One region of the Aquibium oceanicum genome, then DNA from elsewhere that is predicted to be linked to it. Evidence: predicted binding sites of a transcription regulator. Region 1 holds the regulator's gene; each other region holds the start of a gene.
What was found. The regulator LexA, encoded in region 1, represses DNA repair genes until DNA is damaged. The targets are predictions, from matches to a motif close to TGTTCNNNNTGTGTTCNG.

Region 2: the regulator LexA is predicted to act here: its motif matches at 4,226-4,243, upstream of BSQ44_RS05250 (YifB family Mg chelatase-like AAA ATPase).
Region 3: the regulator LexA is predicted to act here: its motif matches at 4,702-4,719, upstream of recA (recombinase RecA).

Annotation. Positions count from the first base shown of each region.
Region 1 covers NZ_CP018171.1:3,011,808-3,018,424, forward strand. Annotated here, with positions in the region: gene BSQ44_RS14690 (gamma-butyrobetaine hydroxylase family protein) at 1-27, opposite strand, end outside; gene BSQ44_RS14695 (L,D-transpeptidase) at 160-810, shown strand; gene BSQ44_RS14700 (OmpA family protein) at 817-1,341, shown strand; gene lexA (transcriptional repressor LexA) at 1,644-2,354, shown strand; gene BSQ44_RS14710 (ComEC/Rec2 family competence protein) at 2,408-4,834, opposite strand; gene gltX (glutamate--tRNA ligase) at 4,914-6,335, shown strand; gene gltA (citrate synthase) at 6,522-6,617, shown strand, end outside.
Region 2 covers NZ_CP018171.1:1,044,600-1,051,216, forward strand. Annotated here, with positions in the region: gene BSQ44_RS05235 (putative bifunctional diguanylate cyclase/phosphodiesterase) at 1-1,192, opposite strand, end outside; gene gshB (glutathione synthase) at 1,435-2,376, shown strand; gene BSQ44_RS05245 (mechanosensitive ion channel family protein) at 2,494-4,179, shown strand; gene BSQ44_RS05250 (YifB family Mg chelatase-like AAA ATPase) at 4,335-5,873, shown strand; gene BSQ44_RS05255 (transglutaminase-like cysteine peptidase) at 6,097-6,617, opposite strand, start outside.
Region 3 covers NZ_CP018171.1:3,538,671-3,545,287, forward strand. Annotated here, with positions in the region: gene BSQ44_RS17345 (tyrosine phosphatase family protein) at 107-688, shown strand; gene alaS (alanine--tRNA ligase) at 710-3,370, opposite strand; gene recA (recombinase RecA) at 3,559-4,644, opposite strand; gene BSQ44_RS17360 (carbohydrate kinase family protein) at 4,918-5,865, shown strand; gene BSQ44_RS17365 (pseudouridine-5'-phosphate glycosidase) at 5,873-6,617, shown strand, end outside.

The DNA of each region.
Region 1 (6,617 bases):
GACCCTCAGTTCCTTCGGTGCGTTCATGGGTCCCCTATAAGCACTGCGGGCAACGTTCCGGAAGGCCCCATCGTAGCGGCTTACCCGCAACTTCGACATTGGAAGGTTACAGAATCGATTCTATAAGCTTCCGCAGGGTGATCGTCGGAGGGGATCGAGATGAATGTGACGCGGCGTGACTTGCTGGCAGGCGGACTGGCGCTGGCGGCGACGACGGCGATGGGCGTTCCGGCCCGGGCTGCCGCGAAGAAATCCTGGTACGCCGGCACCGGCATCGACAATGGCGTCAGCTGGAAGCGCACCAATTTCGATGTCATCGATCCGATCTGGCACAAGCAGATCGTCAAGTACTTTTCCGCCGAACCGGCGGGCACGGTGGTCGTCGATACCCAGCACCATTTCCTCTATCTGATCGTCGAGAACCAGACGGCGGTGCGCTATGGCGTCGGCGTCGGCAAGGAGGGCTTCAAATGGTACGGGCGCGCCAACGTGGCGCGCAAGGCGCTGTGGCCGCGCTGGACCCCGCCGCCGGAGATGCACGAGCGCAAGCCCGGCCTGCCGCAGTTCATCGAGGGCGGCGCGCCGGACAATCCGCTCGGCCCGCGCGCGCTCTACCTCCATCGCGACGGGGCCGACACGGGCTACCGCTTCCACGGTACCGTCGAGCCATGGAGCATCGGCAAGGACGTCTCGTCCGGCTGTATCCGCATGTTCAACGAGGACGTGATGGACCTCTACCAGCGCTGCCCGGTCGGCACCGCGGTCCAGGTCCTGCCGCATATCGCCGACAACGCGCCGAAGAAGAGCTGAACCGACATGACCCTTTTCTTCGGAATGAGGCGCCGGCTCTTCGCCGCGCTCGCGTTCGCTCTGCTGGCCGGCTGCACCTCCACCACGGCCACGCTTGAACCGCCGGTGCCCGACGTCACCAACGCGCCGGCCGCCGGCTTCGCCAACGTCCAGCCGGGCAGCGAGGAGGATTTTATCCTCAACGTCGGCCGCCGGACCTACTTCGCGCAAGGATCGGCCGAACTCGACCAGACCGCCAGGGTGACGCTCGACAACCAGGCCGCCTGGCTGCAGAAGCATCCGCAATGGCTGGTCAAGCTACAGGGGTTCGCCGACGACCCCGGCGGCGATGCGGCCATGGTGGAGCTGTCGCGCCGCCGCGCCGAGGCAGTGATGAACTACCTCGCCGCCGCCGGCGTCGCCCGCGACCGCATGTGGGCCAAGGGATACGGGAAGGAGCGCGTGGTTCGCGACTGCGCCGACACCGCCTGCAAGGTGCAGAACCGCCGCGTCATATCCAACCTTCGCGAGGAGAAGGACGGCGCCGCCTGAGCGCGTCGCCTTCGCGCTGCAACCGCTTGATCGCGATCGGCGCCTTCCAGCCGGCTTTCGTGTTCGCCACAAGCGGATAGACACGCCCCCATTGCGGCGCCGGGCTGTTTCGCCGTCGCCGATCAGCCGTACCGCACCCTCGGCACCGGTTGGCGTATTTCGGCCCCGCCAGCGTCAACTGGCTTCCAGCTCGGCGACGCCGGACTGTTTACTCGAATTAAAACTATTGCGGAACAAGAATGGAACAGATAGGTTTGTTCCGGTTTTGTTTTTAGGCGTTCGATTCCCTGAGGGGTGCCAATATGCTCACGCGCAAGCAACACGAACTCCTGCTCTTCATCCATGAGCGGCTGAAGGAATCCGGTATTCCTCCGTCCTTCGACGAGATGAAGGAGGCGCTCGACCTGGCGTCTAAATCGGGCATCCATCGCCTGATAACAGCGCTCGAGGAGCGCGGCTTCATCCGGCGGCTGCCCAACCGGGCCCGCGCGCTGGAGGTCATCCGGCTGCCCGATTCCATCGCGCCGGGGCTGGGTGGACCGCGCAAGTTCTCCCCGAGCGTCATCGAGGGCAGCCTCGGAAAGCGCCCCGATCCGGCGCCCGCGCGCCAGGCGAGCAACGACGACGCGGCCGGCATCTCCATCCCCGTCATGGGCCGGATCGCCGCCGGTGTGCCGATCGACGCCATCCAGCACCAGACGCATTCGGTCGCGGTGCCGCCCGACATGCTCTCCGGCGGCGAACATTTCGCGCTCGAGGTCCGCGGCGATTCCATGATCGAAGCGGGCATACTCGACGGCGACACCGTCGTGATCCGCAGCACCTCCACCGCCAGTCCGGGCGAGATCGTCGTGGCCCTGGTCGACGACGAGGAAGCCACCCTCAAGCGGTTCCGCCGCAAGGGCGCCTCGATCGCGCTCGAAGCGGCCAATCCAGCCTACGAGACGCGCATCTTCGGGCCGGACCGGGTGAAGGTCCAAGGCCGTCTCGTCGGTCTGATCCGGCGCTACTAAACGCCAGACGTCTTCGGCGTTCGCATACGCCGCCTGATGCTTACCCTGCGCAATCAGTCCGCATCGCGCTTGTAGGGCGGCATTCCGCGGGCTTCGCGGGACCAACGCCGATGCTCGTGCCAGGGCCTGTAGGGTTCCCGGACGGCGAACCGTATCTCCGCAGGCCTTCCCTGCCCTGCCCCGGCGAAGCGGATTTCGGCGCTGCCGCGCCGCGCAAGGTCGCGCTTGGTGACCACGAGCAACTTCGCCGGGTCGCACGGGTTAACCGCCGTGGCATCGTCAATAACGAGGACGTCGGCAAAATCGCAGAATTGGCGCGCGTTCCCCTCCGCGGAAACGAACGCCACGATCGCACCGCCGCCGTGTCGCGCGATGCAACTTGTCTCGTCGCAAGCGAAAGCTCCGGGGACCAGCCCGTCCAGCATGGCGGCGGTCAGCGGTTCGGCGCTGACGACCGGCACAGCAACACCGTGCGTCATCGCCGCGTCCATCCAGATGCCAGTGACGAAGCGGTTGGGTCGCCTCTTGTTGACCGCCAGTTCCCCGGCCTCCGTCCGCATGGCGATCAAGTCTCCCTCCTCCGAGAGCAGGAGGTTCGGGAGATCCCGCGTCGCGATGAGCACTATACCGGCAACGAGCAACGGAACGGCGGCGAGACGAAGCCAGGTCGAAAGGACAGTCAAGAGGACGAGAGCAATGGTCATCGACAGCACCGCCGATAGCGGGATCGTGCCCACGGCATCGAAAGGCGTGCGTTCGGCGAGCCATCCCGCGATCGAGACCATGATCCCGATGCCCCACCCCATGATGTCGAGCGCGAAGCCTTCGAGGCCGAACGGCATAAGGATGCCAGCGAGAACCGCCGAGGGCATGATGACGAAGGATACGACGGGCATCGCGCCGAGGTTGGCGAGGAGGCCGAGTGGCGCCATGCGGTGGAAGTGCCAGACGCCGTACAGCGCCGTTGCCGTCCCCGCCACCAGCGAGGTCATCGCAATTCCGGCGCAATAGAGAAGCAGAAGCCGAAAGCCGCCTCCGACCAGCGAGCGTTGCCGCGGCTGTCCGCCCGTGAAACCGTTCAGCCGACGCTCCGACCACCAGGCATAGGCCGCGATGAGCGCAGCCGTGGCGGCGAACGACATCTGGAAGCTCGGCCCGACCACCTCATGCGGCGCTATCGCAATGACGACGAGCGCCGAGATGGCGAGATTGCGCATCGTGATCGCCGACCGGTCGAAGAGCAGCGCCACCAGCATCACGGCGATCATGACGAAGCTGCGCTGCGCCGCGACCGCCGCTCCGGAAATCAGCAGGTAATAGGACGCGGCCAGCAACGCGACGGCCGCCGCATACTTCTTCACGGGCAAGCGAGAGGCGAAGCCGGGAAACAGCGCGAAGACGAAGCGCAGTCCGAACATGACCGTGCCGGCGACGAGCGCCATGTGGAGACCCGAGATCGAAAGGACGTGCGCGAGGCCGGTCTTGCGCAGCGCCTCGTTGATCTCCTCGGGAATGCCGGCGCGCGTCCCGGCGATAAGCGCCGTCGCGATCTGTCCCTCCGGTCCTTCGATCCGGCTGGTGATGCGGCCCGCGATCGCCTGGCGCATGTCCGCGATCCGGGCCGAGAGTGCGGCGCGCCAGCCAGCTTCGGCGTCGAGCCGCGAGGGTCTGGGATCGGAAAGGAAGAACCCGGTCGCGCCGATGCCATCCATATAACTCTCGAAGGCGAAGTCGTAGCCGAATGGACGCGCGGGGCCCGAAGGCGGAAAGAGCCGTGCATAACCCGAAACGCCGTTTCCGGCATGGATTTCGGGCGGCAAGGACCGCGCGGAAAGCCGCACCCGGTCGGGCGCATGGCGGAGCACCGGCCGGTCGGTGGAATGAACGTCGATCGTCAGCCGCACCCGACCGCTCGCCTGTCGTTCGACCGTCACCACCCGACCGGTCACGAGCGTCGGGATCTCAGAACCGAGCATCTTGGTGCCGGCCCGCCACGTCTCCAGCTTGCCTGCGAGCACGCCTAGCATGGAGACGATGAGGATCGTCGATACGACCCGGCCGAGGCCCGCGCGCCGGAAGAAGGCGCGCGCAAGCACGGCCGACCCGATGCCGGCGGCGACGATGGGAAACGACGGCTCCAGGGGCAGCGCCCAGTAGAACGCCGCGCCCGCGCACAGGATGACCGGGAGGAACAGGAAGGCCGTCCCCCGGTCGCGCTCGGCAGCGAGGGCCTCCGCCAGCGCTGCTTGGACGGCAGCAAACGCCCGCTCCCGCCTCGTGCCCGGACGGTATGCCGCGCTCCCTTCCGCGTCTGCTTGCCCACGGTGCACGCCTGCCGGCAAGAGCATGCCCGGCACGGGCAGCATCCCCCTTTCGTCCGGATCCGGTTCGTCGATCGTCGCCATCGCGACCCCGTCACTGCCGTCCGAAAGCCGGTTCCCGAAAGCCCCGGCAAGCCCGACGGCTTGCACCCCGATCATCCTATGCTACATGAACGCGACCCGAAATCACCCGCGCAGTGGCGCCAAGGCGCCCAGCACGCAAAGCCTCCGGAATCCGATGCCCGCACCCGTCGTCACGCGCTTCGCGCCGTCCCCCACCGGTTACCTCCACATCGGCGGCGCGCGCACCGCGCTCTTCAACTGGCTCTTCTCCCGGCACACGGGCGGCAAGATGCTGCTGCGGATCGAGGACACTGATCGCGAGCGCTCGACCGAAGCGGCGACCGCGGCGATCCTCGACGGTCTTTCCTGGCTCGGCCTCGCCTGGGACGGCGAACCCGTCTCGCAATTCGCGCGCGCCGAGCGCCATCGAGAGATCGGCGAGGAACTCGTCCGGCGCGGCAAGGCCTATCGCTGCTATGCGTCCCAGGCCGAACTGGAGGAAATGCGCGAGAAGGCGCGCGCAGAAGGACGCCCTCCCCGCTACGACGGCCGCTGGCGCGACCGCGATTCGGCCGAGGCGCCGGCCGGCGTCAGGCCGGTCATCCGCATCAAGGCGCCCCAAGAAGGCGAGACCGTCGTGCACGACAAGGTGCAGGGCGACGTCCGTTTTCCCAACAAGGACCTCGACGACTTCATCATTCTGCGCTCGGACGGCAACCCGACCTACATGCACGCCGTCGTGGTCGACGATCATGACATGGGCGTCACACACATCATCCGCGGCGACGATCATCTGACCAATGCTGCGCGTCAGACGATCATCTATCAGGCGATGGATTGGGACGTACCGGTGATGGCCCACATTCCGCTCATCCACGGAGCGGACGGCGCGAAGCTGTCGAAGCGGCACGGAGCGCTCGGCGTCGAGGCCTACCGGGCCATGGGCTACCTGCCGGAAGCGCTGCGCAACTATCTGGCGCGGCTCGGCTGGAGCCACGGCGACGACGAGGTGATGTCGACGGAAGAGATGATCGGCTGGTTCGAGATCGAGGACGTGAACAAGGGCGCCGCGCGCTTCGATTTCCAGAAACTGGAAGCCCTGAACGGCATGCACATGCGCCGCACGCCGGATGCCGAACTCCTCGACAACCTTCTCGCGACGCTGCCCTATATCGAGGGCGGCAAGGCGATGGCCGACAAGCTCGACGACAGGCGCAAGGCCATGCTGCTTCAGGCCATGCCAGGTCTGAAGGAGCGTGCGAAGACGCTGGTGGAACTGGCCGACAGCGCCGGCTATCTGTTCTCCGAAAGGCCGCTGACCCTGGACGAGAAGGCGGAAAAGCTGGTCGGGGAGCCTCCGCGCGAGATTCTCGCGGGCGCGAAGGCGGCCCTCGAGAACATCACGGGCGAATGGAATGCGGAGACGACCGAAGCCGCGATCCGCGCCTACGTCGCCGAAACCGGGCTCAAGCTCGGCGCGGTGGCGCAGCCCCTGCGTGCAGCTCTCACCGGCCGTTCGACGTCGCCCGGCGTCTTCGACGTGCTCGCGGTGCTCGGACGCGAGGAGAGCCTCGGCCGCCTCGGCGACCTGCTGTGAGGCGTACGCACACTCGTGGATAACCGCCTGTTCGTTTCAAAATGACCGGCCTTTTCGCGCTGCAACATTAGACGTTGCCGCAACTTGGCATCGGCGGTGAAATGGGATAGCTAGATCGCCATTCCAGACCGCGATTTTTCATCGCGGAACTCTTCCACACAGCCGATTGACGATAAGGAGTCCGCGATGACCGATTCAACCGCAAAACTCGATTTCGGCGGCAAGGAAATCGACCTCAACGTCCGTCAGGGCTCGATCGGACCCGAAGTCATCGACATCGGC
Region 2 (6,617 bases), 2.0 Mb from region 1:
CGATGCCCTCGGCCACGACGTCCATGTTGAGGCCTTCGCACATCGCCAGGATCGCCCGCACTATGTGCTCGGAGGCACGCTCGGTGAGGATGGACGCGACGAAGGCCTGGTCGATCTTGATCTTGTCGAAGTGGAACTCGCGCAGTCGACCGAGGCTCGACTGGCCGGTGCCGAAATCGTCCAGCGCGATGCGAATACCGTGCGACCGAAGCTCCTGCATGATCTTCCCCGCCGAGGCGGGGTCCGACATCACGCCGGTCTCGGTGATCTCGATCTCCAGCCGGCGCGGATCCAGTCCCGACCGCGACAGGATGGTCATGATCTGGCTGCAGGTGTTGTGGTCCACCAGCTGCGAGGGCGAGAGATTGAAGGAGAGGAACACGCCCTCGGGCCACTGACGAGCGGCGAGCGTCGCCTTGCGCAGCAGAAGTTGCGACAACTGCCCGATGATGCCGCGCTCCTCCGCGATCGGGATGAAGACGCCAGGCGACACGAAACCGAGATCGCAGTCGGTCCAGCGTGCCAGGGCCTCGAAGCCGACGATACTGCGGGAGGCGAGATCGACGATCGGCTGAAAGTGCGGCTCTACTTCCCCCGCCGAGACCGCGCGGCGGAGCGCCTGCTCGATGCGCGTGACGCGCTTCGCCGCTTCCTCCATGTCCTGCGTGTAGACCACCACCAGTCCCCGGCCGCTTCGCTTGGCGTGGTAGAGCGCGGTTTCGGCCTTGCGGATCAGGTCGTCGGCGCTTTCGTTGCCGACGAAGAACAGCGAGCATCCGACAGACGCGGAGAGCCGGGCGCTGCGTTCGCCAAGATCGTACGGCGCCGAAAGGATCTCGATCAGCATGCGAGCCTGCTCGGCGGCCGCCGCTTCGCTGAACGTCATTGGAAACAGGAAGGCGAACTCGTCCGCGCCGATGCGCGTGACCGTCGAATGCCTGTCCATCGCGGCATGCAGGCGAAGTGCGACCTGCATCAGGATCTCGTCGCCCGACGCCCGCCCGAACAGATCGTTGATCGGCTTGAAGCCGTCGAGATCGACGATGCCGATGGCGAACGGAGCCGGATCGTCCTCGCGTTCCGCGATCAGACGCTTTACCTTGGTCACGAACCGGCGGTTGTTGCCCAGGCCCGTCAACGGATCGGTGTACGCGAGGTCTCCCTGCTCCCCCGGTCTGTCTGTGTTGCGCATGGGTCCGTTCATTGTTGTTCTGGTGATTTAGCCCCGGCTTACTCAACCTAGTATCGAGCAAAACCGTTTAGGAAGGGTGTCCCTTCGGCAACGCCCGGAGGTATACCATTGGATGAGGTGGGAGGGTCGGCCACGCGTGCCGTGAACGCCCACTGGTCCATTCGAAACGGCCGGCCGGAGATTGGCAGCGCGTCGCGTTTTCGATAGATGCCATGGTCCGTTCGAAGAACCGGAGAACCGAGATGCCGCTCAGGATAGCCGTGCAGATGGACCATGTCGCTACGCTGACGATTGCGGGCGACACCACGTTCGCGCTCTCGCTGGAGGCGCAGCGGCGCGGCCACGAACTCTACCATTATACCCCCGACCGCCTGACCATGCGCGGCGGCAAGGCTTTCGCCACCGCGGAGCCGATGAGGGTGAAGGACGTCAAGGGCGATCACTACGCGCTCGGCGAACCGCAGCGCCTCGATCTGTCGGAGATTGACGTGGTGCTCCTGCGGCAGGACCCGCCCTTCGACATGAACTACATCACAACCACCCACATCCTGGAGCGCATCCATCCGAAGACGCTCGTGGTCAACGACCCCGCCTGGGTGCGCAACAGCCCGGAGAAGATCTTCGTTACCGAATTCCCCGACCTGATGCCCGAGACGCTGATCACCAAGGATGCCGCCGAGGTCGCCGCCTTCCGCAAGGAGTTCGGCGACATCATCGTCAAGCCGCTCTACGGCAATGGCGGCGCCGGTATCTTCCATCTGCACGAGGCGGACCGCAACCTCGCCTCCCTGCTCGAGATGTTCGGCCAGATGTTCCGCGAGCCCTACATCGTGCAGCGATACCTCAAGGAAGTGCGCAAGGGCGACAAGCGCATCATCCTGATCGACGGCGAGCCCGTCGGCGCCATCAACCGCGTGCCCGCCGAGCATGACTCGCGCTCGAATATGCATGTCGGCGGCCGTGCCGAGGCGACGGAACTGACCGACCGCGAACGCGAGATCTGCGCCCGCATCGGTCCCTCGCTGCGCGAGCGCGGCTTCATCCTCGTCGGCATCGACGTCATCGGCGACTACCTGACCGAGATCAACGTCACCTCGCCCACCGGCGTGCGCGAAGTGCAGCGTTTCGGCGGCGCCGACATCGCGGCGCTGTTCTGGGATTCCGTGGAAGCGAAGGTGAAGTAGCAACCCTGCCGTGCCGCTTCCCGGTGGTCGAACCCCGCCCGTGAACTATGTCCAGTCCTAGCCGCCGGCTCCGGCCGACGGCCGCGGATACGGACGAACGGAGCGGGGACGGCAGGTATGAAGGCATTTTCAAGCGCATTTTTGATCGCGGTGGCGATCGTCGTCGGATTGCTTGCCGGCACGACATTCGCGCAGGACGGCGGCTCCTCCCGCTCGTGGTTCGAGGTCGATGCGCTGAACCGCGGCCTCGATCCGGCACCCGACCTCGCTCGGGAAACGCCCCAGGCAGCCGTCGAGACCTTCCTCCAGCGCACCGGCCTCGGTGATTTCGGCGCGGCCGCTCATCTGCTCGACCTCGAAAAGATCGATCCCGTCCGCCAGGCGGAGCGCGGGCCGCTCCTGGCGCGACAGCTCGCCGAGATCATCGACCGCAAGGTATGGATCGACTGGAACGAATTGCCCGACCGGCCCGACGGCCTCGACGTCAACGCGTCATCCAACGACGCGCTGGCCGGCGAGCCCCGGCGCTCGATCCGCATGGCGCTGATTCGTCTTGACGGCCGGCCGGTGCCGATCCGGCTCTCGCGCGTGAAACCGGCGGACGGCGACCCGGTCTGGCTGTTTTCGGCGCAGACCGTGGAGAACATACCCGCGCTGCATGCGCAGTACGGCGCGACGGCCTTCGAGGAGGGCCTGCCCGACTGGTCCCGGAAGCCCGCCCTCCTCGGTCTGGCGGCCTGGGAACTCATCGCGCTGCCCTTGCTCCTGGTGGCGTCCGCGCTGCTCGGCTACTTCCTCTTCCGTCTCGCGTCGGGCCTCGGCAAGCGCTATCGGCCGGGCGTGGCAGGCGAGATCGTCTCGGCCCTGGCGCTGCCGGTCGCGCTGATCGCCGCCGGCCTGCTCGCCTACACCGTGACCGGATCGCTGCTGGTCTTCTCGGTGTCGATCGATACCTTCATCACGCCGGTTCTCCTGTTCCTCCTGTTCGGCGGCGGCCTTCTCATCCTGGTCAGGGTCATCGACGTCGCGATCGAGCACAGCCTGACGCAGGACGTCTCCGAACTGGAGAAGCCCGAAAACGAATCCGTCCGCAGCTTCCAGACCAATCTCTCCGCCTTCCGCCGCATCGGTCTCGTCATCGCGCTGGTCTTGTTCGTCGGCCTCGTCTTCACCCAGATCAACCTCCTGGCCAAGACCGGCCTGGCGCTGGTCGGTTCGGCCGGCATCCTCACCCTCGTGCTCGCCTTCGCCGCCCGTTCCGCGCTCAGCAACATCATGGCCAGCCTGCAGATCGCGCTGTCGAAGGCGGCAACGATCGGCGATTCCGTGCTCTTCGAAGGCCAGTGGTCCTATGTCGAGAAGATCAACTTCACCTTCGTGCAGCTGAAGACCTGGGACAACCGAAGGCTGGTCGTGCCGGTGACCTACTTTGTCTCCGAACCCTTCGAGAACTGGACCAAGCGTGATCCCTCGCTGACCAAGGTCTTCGAACTGCGCCTCAACCACATGGCCGACGTCGACGTTCTGCGAGAGCGCTTCAAAGGGTTCGTCGAAGAAAACGACAAGGTCGTCGACAAGGACAGCTCGAAGGTTCTGGTCATCGGCCAGGACGCCACCGGCATGCTGGTGCGTTTCTATGCGACGGCCAAGGATCCGACGACCGCATGGTACATGCATTGCGAACTGCGCGAGGCGATGCTGAAGGCCACCACCGAGCTCGAGCTCGAAGCGCGTGAGGGACGCCGCTTCCTGCCCACGGAGCGCGAGGTGAAGGTTGAAAACCTCGCGGAAGCGGCGGAATAGGCTCGTTTGACACAAACATGCGCGCGTAGAACTTTCGCGAACGCATCGTTCCCGAAATGTTCTTGCCCTTACGTCAACCTTGTGTTTAGCTGTTGTGAACTCGCTCGGCGCGCATCACGCGCCGGCCTTCGGGCGCAGCCGGCAAGGGGACAAGGATGGTTTCACGCGTCAGCACCATCGCCTTCCAGGGCATAGAGGCCGTTCCCGTCGACGTGCAGGTGATGGTCGCGCCGGGCAAGATCGGCATGCACATCGTCGGCCTTCCGGACAAGGCGGTGGCCGAAAGCCGCGAGCGGGTCCAGGCGGCACTCCATGCTTCCGGCCTGTCGATGCCGCCAAAGAAAGTGACGGTCAATCTCGCCCCGGCCGACCTGCCGAAGGAGGGCAGCCACTACGATCTTCCGATCGCGCTCAGCCTCATGGCGGCGCTCGGCGCCATTCCCGGCGATGCGCTCGGCGAATTCGTGGTGCTCGGCGAACTGTCGCTCGACGGCACCATCGCGCCGGTCGCGGGCGCCCTGCCGGCCGCCATCGGCGCGAATGCGATGGGCAAGGGCCTGATCTGCCCGCATGCGTCGGGACCGGAAGCGGCCTGGGCGGGCGCCGATGTCGAGATCCTCGCGCCGCGCAGCCTGATCGCGGTGGCCAACCATTTCCGCGGGACGCAGGTCCTGTCGCGCCCGGAGGCAAGGATCAGGGAGCCGGCCACCAATCTTCCCGATCTCGCCGACATCAAGGGGCAGGAGAGCGCCAAACGCGCGCTCGAGGTTGCGGCGGCCGGCGGCCACAATCTCCTGATGAGCGGCCCGCCCGGCTCGGGCAAGTCGATGCTGGCGCAGCGCCTTCCGTCGATCCTGCCGCCGCTGTCCCCGAAGGAACTGCTCGAGGTCTCCATGATCGCCTCGATCGCCGGCGAACTCTCCGGCGGAAAGCTGTCCGACCGGCGGCCGTTCCGCTCGCCGCACCATTCGGCGTCCATGGCGGCGATGGTCGGCGGCGGCTTGCGGGTCCGCCCGGGCGAGGCCTCGCTCGCCCACCACGGCGTGCTTTTCCTCGACGAATTGCCGGAGTTCGCCGCGCCGGTCCTGGATTCGCTACGCCAGCCGCTGGAGACCGGCGAATGCGTCATCGCGCGCGCCAACACCCGCGTCTCCTATCCCTCCCGCATCCAGCTCGTCGCGGCCATGAACCCGTGCCGGTGCGGCATGGCGGGCGAACCGGGATACCGCTGCGCCCGCGGCCCGCGCTGCCAGAGCGATTATCAGGCGCGCATCTCCGGACCGCTCCTCGACCGCATCGATCTGAGGATCGAAGTTCCCGCCGTCTCGGCGGCCGACCTCATCCGCCCCTCGCGTGCCGAGACCAGCACAGCCGTCGCCGCCCGTGTCGCCGCCGCGCGCATCATCCAGCGCGAGCGCTTCGCCGCGCGTGGCCTTCCCGGCGTCACCACCAATGCGCATTGCAGCCCCTCGTTGATCGAGGATATCGCCGCGCCGGATGCCGCCGGGCAGGCGCTTTTGCGCGATGCGAGCGAGAAGCTCGGTTTTTCCGCACGCGCCTATCACCGGGTCCTGAAGGTCGCCCGCACTCTGGCCGACCTCGATGGCGCGGAGACGGTCGGCCGCATCCACCTCGCCGAGGCGATCTCCTACCGCGTCGGCACGGAAGCCGCCGCCGCGCGTGCCGCTGCATAACTTATACGAGGAGATGTGATCCGCCCGCTGTCGGGGGCGGATACCTGACCGCCCGGGCCCGCGCGTCGGGTGCGACCGGCCTGATCTCAGGCACACCGGGCAATCTCGAAACGGCGAGTCGACATCCTGTACCGACCCGCGACCTGAGCGCTTCTGGGAAAAGTCGTAACGGACGTTACTGCGTGCCTGCGTCGTAGCGAGGGCCGTAAGTCGGCCCCGCCGGTCAGTTGCGGACCGAGCCCACCATCATGGTGTTGTCGTCGCGCAGGCTGACCCACCGCCCGGTATGCGTGCTCGCCTGGCGCTTGAGGAAGCGATATCCCGTCTGTTCCCAGGCCTTCACGGTGTCCGACAGATTGTCGAGAATGTAGTCGCCCTTGTCCGTGCGCACCGTCAGCACCGCGTGGCCTTCTCCGTCGCGCTTGCGCACCACGGTGATGAGCAGGTCCGACAACGGGATGCCGCCCTTGAAGAGCCGGCGGCGCTTTTCCAGCACGTAGTCCTCGCAATCTCCCACGCCGCTGGTCGGATAGGCCCAGACCTCGTCCTTGCCGAAGATGTCCTTGTCGGACATCGGCCTGATGGCGCTGTTGACCGCGATGTTTACCTTGGAAATCTTCGCCCAGAGCGTCTTGGTGAGGACGAGCGGCCCCTCGTCGGATCCGGCGATCGAGCATTCGGCCGGATTGGCTCTGCAGAACTCGTAGTGGCCGATCGGCTGTGAGGTCAGTCCTCCAGTGCCGA
Region 3 (6,617 bases), 530 kb from region 1:
GTCGCGGCGTTGTCGTGCGTGCGCCGCGTCGTTGAAATCGCCACGGTTCCGTTCTATCGCCGTGGCGACACGCGACCAGCCCGAAACCCGCGAGCAAGGCCCGGCGATGAAAGATCTCTCGATTTCCCTCCTCACCATATGCGGCCTCGATGAAATCGAGCAGCACGGCTCGCGCGGCGTCACCCACGTGCTGTCGATCCTCGATCCGGACTGGCCCGAACCGGAGGGCTTTCGCGCCTACGACCGCCATCATCGCACGACGCTTCATTTCCACGACATCATCCAGCCCGCACCGGGCCGCATCCTGCCGCAGCCGGCCCATGTGGAGGCGGTGCTGGAGTTCGGCGACAAGCTCGCGGGCGAAGCCTCAGCGGACGAGGGACACCTGCTGGTCCACTGCCACATGGGCGTGTCGCGTTCGACGGCGGCGATGGCGACGCTGCTCGCCCAGCTTCATGCGGACGCGGACGAGGACGCGATCTTCTCGCATCTGCGCGATATCCGCCCGCAGATCTGGCCGAACTCGCTGATGATCGGCTATGCGGACGACCTGCTGGGCCGCGGCGGCCGCATGACCGCCGCGCTGCGCCGCCTTTATGCACAGCAGCTCGAACGGCGGCCGGAATACGCGCGCTACATGTCCGAGATCGGCCGCGCGCGCGAGGTGGATATGGCCGGCGCCGCCTGAGGCCGCGCAGGCACCCGCCGCTCAGGCGTCGAGTGTCGCCTTCACCGCGTCGATGGCGGCCTGCGCCTTCGAGCCGTCGGGTCCTCCGGCCTGCGCCATGTCGGGACGTCCGCCGCCGCCCTTGCCGCCGAGCGCTTCGGACGCGACCCGCACGAGGTCGACGGCGCTGAACCGCTCCGTGAGATCGTCGGTGACGCCGACAACGGCGCTCGCCCGGCCGTCCTCCGACTGGCCGATGAACACCACGATGCCCGAACCCACCGATTTCTTGCCGTCGTCGGCGAGCGGCTTCAGGTCCTTCGGCGAGACGCCGGAGACCACGCGGCCGAGGAAGTTCACGCCCGCCACGGTTTCGGCCGCGCCGGCGGCCTCGGGGGAACCGCCGCCGAGCGCCAGCTTCTTCTTCGCGTCCGCGAGTTCGCGCTCCATCTTGCGGCGCTCCTCGACCAGCGTCTCGACGCGGGCCAGCGCGTCGGACGTCGAAACCTTCAGCGCCGCCGCGATCGCCTTGAGGCGCCGCTCCTGTTCGTCGAGATGGCGCCGCGCGGCTTCGCCCGTCAGCGCCTCGATGCGGCGCACGCCGGCCGCGACCGGGCTCTCCGCCACGACCCGGACAAGCCCGATCTCGCCGGTGGCGCCGACATGCGTGCCGCCGCACAGCTCGATCGAATAGGTCTTGCCGGCCTTTTCGCCTTGCGTAGCCGTGCCCATAGAGACCACGCGCACCTCGTCGCCGTACTTCTCGCCGAACAGCGCCATCGCGCCTTCCGCGATCGCGTCGTCGACCGCCATCAGCCGCGTGGTGACGGGGCTGTTCTGGAACACGATCTCGTTGGCGACGGCCTCGACCCGGTCGAGGTCCTCGGGCGCGATCGCCTTGGTGTGCGAGAAGTCAAAGCGGAGCCGGTCGGGCGCCACGAGCGATCCCTTCTGGGCGATGTGGGTGCCGAGCGTCTCGCGCAGCGCCTCGTGCAGAAGGTGGGTCGCCGAATGGTTCATGCGCAGCCGGGTGCGGCGCGCGTGGTCGACCTTCATCTCGACCGGCGAACCAGCCTTGACCTCACCCTTCTCGACCGTGCCCGAATGGACGAAGAGACCGTCGGCCTTCTTCTGGGTGTCGGTGATGCGCACCCGGAAGCCCTCGCCCGAGAACGTGCCGGTGTCGCCCATCTGGCCACCGGACTCGCCGTAAAAGGGCGTCTGGTTGACCACGATGCCGATCTCGTCGCCCTCGCCGGCGCTCTCCACCACTGCGCCGTCCTTCACCAGCGCAGCGATGACGCCTTCAGCGCTCTCGGTGTCGTAGCCGAGGAACTCCGTCGGTCCCGCCTTGTCCTTGACGCCGAACCAGACGGTCTCGGCCGCCGCCTCGCCGGAGCCGGCCCAGCTCGCGCGCGCTTCCGCCTTCTGGCGGTCCATGGCGGCGTTGAAGCCTTCCACGTCGACCGAGATGCCGCGCTGGCGCAGCGCGTCCTGCGTCAGGTCGAGCGGGAACCCGTATGTGTCGTAGAGCTTGAACGCCGTCTCGCCGTCGAGCCGGGCACCCTCGCCCATGTTTTCGGTCGCGTCGGTCAGGAGGCCTAGGCCGCGCGTCAGGGTGGTACGAAAGCGCTTCTCCTCGAGCTGCAGGGTCTCGGTAATCAGCGCCTGGCCGCGCACCAGCTCAGGGTAGGCCTGCCCCATCTCGCGCACGAGCGCGGGCACCAGCCGCCACATCAGCGGCTCGGTCGCGCCGAGCAGCTGCGCGTGGCGCATGGCACGCCGCATGATGCGGCGAAGCACGTAGCCGCGCCCCTCGTTGGACGGCAGGACGCCGTCCGCGATGAGGAAGCTCGAGGCGCGCAGATGGTCAGCGATCACCCGGTGGCTCGCCCGGGTCTTGCCTTCGGCGGGAACGCCGGTCGCCTCGACGGAGGCCCGGATCAGCGCCTTGAACAGGTCGATGTCGTAATTGTCGTGCTCGCCCTGGAGAACCGCCGCAATGCGCTCCAGCCCCATGCCGGTGTCGATGGACGGCCGCGGCAGGCCGACGCGCTCCTCCTTCGTCACCTGCTCGTACTGCATGAAGACGAGGTTCCAGATCTCGATAAAGCGGTCGCCGTCCTCGTCGGGGCTTCCGGGAGGCCCGCCGGGGATGCCCTCGCCGTGATCGTAGAAGATTTCCGAGCACGGACCGCACGGACCCGTATCGCCCATGGCCCAGAAATTGTCCGAAGTCGGGATGCGGATGATGCGGTCGTCGCCCAGACCCGCGATCCTTTTCCACAGCGAAGCTGCTTCGTCGTCGGTATGGTAGACGGTGACCAGGAGCCGCTTCGCGTCGAGCCCGAACTCCCTGGTGATCAGGTTCCAGGCGAGTTCGATCGCGCGATCCTTGAAATAGTCACCGAACGAGAAGTTGCCGAGCATCTCGAAGAAGGTGTGGTGGCGCGCGGTGTAGCCGACATTGTCGAGGTCGTTGTGCTTGCCGCCGGCGCGCACGCATTTCTGCGAGGTCACCGCGCGCGAATAGGGCCGCTGCTCGACGCCTGTGAAGACGTTCTTGAACTGCACCATCCCGGCATTGGTGAACATCAGGGTCGGATCGTTGCGCGGGACGAGCGGGCTCGAGGCGACGACCTCGTGACCGTTCTTCCTGAAATAGTCGAGAAATGCCGACCGTATCGCGTTGACGCCGCTCATTCGAAATGCCTTCCAGAGACGCCCGGAGACGTCCGGGCAAACCGAACGGCTTCTTATCCACTGGCCGGGTCAGTGTCCAGAAAACACCGGCGCAGGTCGACGTTCCGCGCCGATCCCGTCAGTGGATGCGAAAACCGCCGGAGCGAGGCCGGCGGCAATCGACATGACAATCCGATCGGCTCGGGAGCCTACATCTCGGCTGCCTCGCCGCCATCCTCTTCCTCGGGGCCATGGTCGAGGAATTTTTCCGCGATCAGCCCGGCGTTCTGGCGCAGCGCCATCTCGATCTCGCGCGCCGCCTCGGGATTGTCGCGCAGGAACTGCTTGGCGTTCTCGCGGCCCTGGCCGAGACGCTGGGAATTGTAGGAGAACCAGGCGCCAGACTTTTCAACGATGCCCGACTTCACGCCGAGATCGACGAGCTCGCCGGTCTTGGAAACGCCCTCCCCGTACATGATGTCGAACTCGACCTGCTTGAAGGGCGGCGCGAGCTTGTTCTTCACCACCTTGACGCGGGTCTGGTTGCCGGTGACCTCGTCGCGCTCCTTGACCGAGCCGATGCGGCGGATGTCGAGGCGCACGGAGGCGTAGAACTTGAGCGCGTTGCCGCCCGTGGTGGTCTCGGGCGAGCCGAACATGACGCCGATCTTCATGCGGATCTGGTTGATGAAGACGACCATGGTGTTCGAACGCGAAATCGACGCTGTCAGCTTGCGCAGCGCCTGGCTCATCAGCCGCGCCTGCAGGCCGGGCAGCGAATCGCCCATCTCGCCCTCGATCTCGGCGCGGGGCGTCAGCGCCGCGACCGAATCGACCACCAGCACGTCAATGGCGCCGGAGCGGACCAGGGTGTCGCAGATCTCTAGCGCCTGCTCGCCGGTGTCCGGCTGCGAGATCAGGAGGTTTTCCAGATCGACGCCAAGCTTGCGGGCGTAGACCGGATCGAGAGCATGCTCGGCATCCACGAAGGCGCAGATGCCGCCCTTCTTCTGCGCCTCGGCGACCGTGTGCAGCGCCAGCGTCGTCTTGCCCGAGCTTTCGGGACCGTAGATCTCGATGATGCGCCCCCTGGGCAGGCCACCCACGCCGAGCGCGATGTCCAGGCCGAGCGAGCCGGTCGAGATCGTCTCGATCTCGACGACTTGCTCGTTGCGGCCGAGCCGCATGATCGAGCCCTTGCCGAACGCGCGCTCGATCTGGGACAACGCCGCGTCCAGAGCCTTGGATTTGTCCACCGAATTGTCCTCAACCAGCCGCAATGAGTTCTGAGCCATGATACATTACCCCTTGATCGTCAATGAAGTCCGGGCGCTTCGCTGGACGGATTTATTTGTACATGTTTTGTTCCGTTTCCGCAAGTCCCGGTCATCCTAGTGAAATCAACATGATACGCGACAAGTTCGTCGAATGTTCTCATCCCTCTGCCTCGGGATGGTCTCGCTCCGCTCGCACATCGGCCGGGCGGACATGCGGCCGGCGATTCGCCGCGGCGGCGGATGGAGTGCCAGCCCTGCGGGGTATCCCGGGACCTTCGGAGGCGAGCTCGCATGACGCCGGGTGACATCCACCTGCTGGGGATCGGCGGCGCGCATGTCGACCGGCGCGGCCAGGTGTCCGGCACCTTCGTGCCCGGCGCCTCCAATCCCGGCACCATGCGCGAGGAGGTCGGCGGCGGCGTCTTCAACGCGCTGCGCAACGTCGTGCGCCGCGGGGCGCGGGCCTCGCTGCTTTCGGTGCGCGGCGGCGACGGCGCGGGCGAAGCCGTTGCGCGGGCGATCGCCGAGGCCGGGATCGAAGATCTCTCGTCGGTCTTCCTCGACCGCTCGACGCCGAGCTACACCGCGCTTCTGGATCGCGAAGGCGAACTTTTGGCGGGGCTCGCCGACATGGCGCTCTACGAGATGGCGTTTCCGCGGCAGCTGACGCGCAGCAAGGCGCGGGACGCGATCGGCCGGGCCGGAGCAATCCTGTGCGACGCCAACCTTCCCGAACCGGCGCTGGCAAAGCTCGCGGATGCGGCCGCGGACAAGCCGCTCTTCGCCATCGCCATTTCACCGGCCAAGGTGGTGCGGCTGCGGCCGGTGTTGCCGGCGCTGACCTGCCTGTTTCTCAACCGGCGCGAGGCCGCATCGCTGACCGACGGGCGGGCGGACGCGCGCGCCGAGACGATGGTGGCCGAACTGCGCAAAGCCGGGCTCGAACGCGCCGTCGTCACCGCCGGCGCCGGCGCGATCGTCGCGTTCGAGGGCGAGCGCATCCATGCGATCGATCCGCCCGAACCCGAGCGGATCGTCGACGTGACCGGCGCAGGCGACGCGCTGGCCGGAACGGCGATCCTGGCCATGCTGTCGGGCGTCCCCTTCCCCGAGGCAGTGCGCCACGGGCTCGCGGCAGCGAAGCTTTGCATCGAATCCGCTCAGTCCGTGCCGGACCATTCCGAACCCGCCTTTTCCGACGCGCTCGCCCTTGTTCCCGAGATGCAGGCGATGGCATGAGACGCGCATGACACCGGAATCGGCACGGCCCCACCTGGACATCTTCGAACCCGTCGCGGCAGCATTGCGCGACCGGAAGCCCGTCGTGGCGCTGGAAAGCACCATCATCACCCACGGCATGCCCTATCCGCAGAATGCCGCCATGGCCGCGCGCGTGGAGGAGATCGTGCGCGAGGAAGGCGCGGTGCCGGCGACGATCGCGGTCATCGAGGGCCGTCTGAAGATCGGCCTGTCCGACGGAGAACGCGAGGCGCTGGCGAAGGAAGCCGGCGCGCTGAAGCTGTCGCGGGCCGATCTCGCCTATGCAATCGCGGAGCGGCGCACCGGCGGCACGACCGTCGCCGCCACGATGATCGCGGCGGCGCTCTCCGGCATCGAGGTGTTCGCCACCGGCGGCATCGGTGGCGTCCACAAGGGGGCGGAGACCACCTTCGACGTTTCGGCCGATCTCGACGAACTCGCCCGCACGCCCGTCATCGTCGTCTCAGCCGGCGCCAAGGCGATTCTCGACATCGAAAAGACGCTGGAAGTACTGGAAACGAAAGGCGTTCCGGTCGTCGGCTACGGCACGGACGTAATGCCGGCGTTCTGGTCCAGCCGGTCCCGGTTCCGCGCGCCGCTGCGCCTCGACACCCCGCAGGCCATCGCCCGCTTCCAGTCGGCGCGGCGGGATCTTGGGATCGGCGGCGGCATGCTGATCGCCAACCCGGTGCCGGCAGAGGCCGAAATCCCGGAAGCGGAGATGGCGGGCT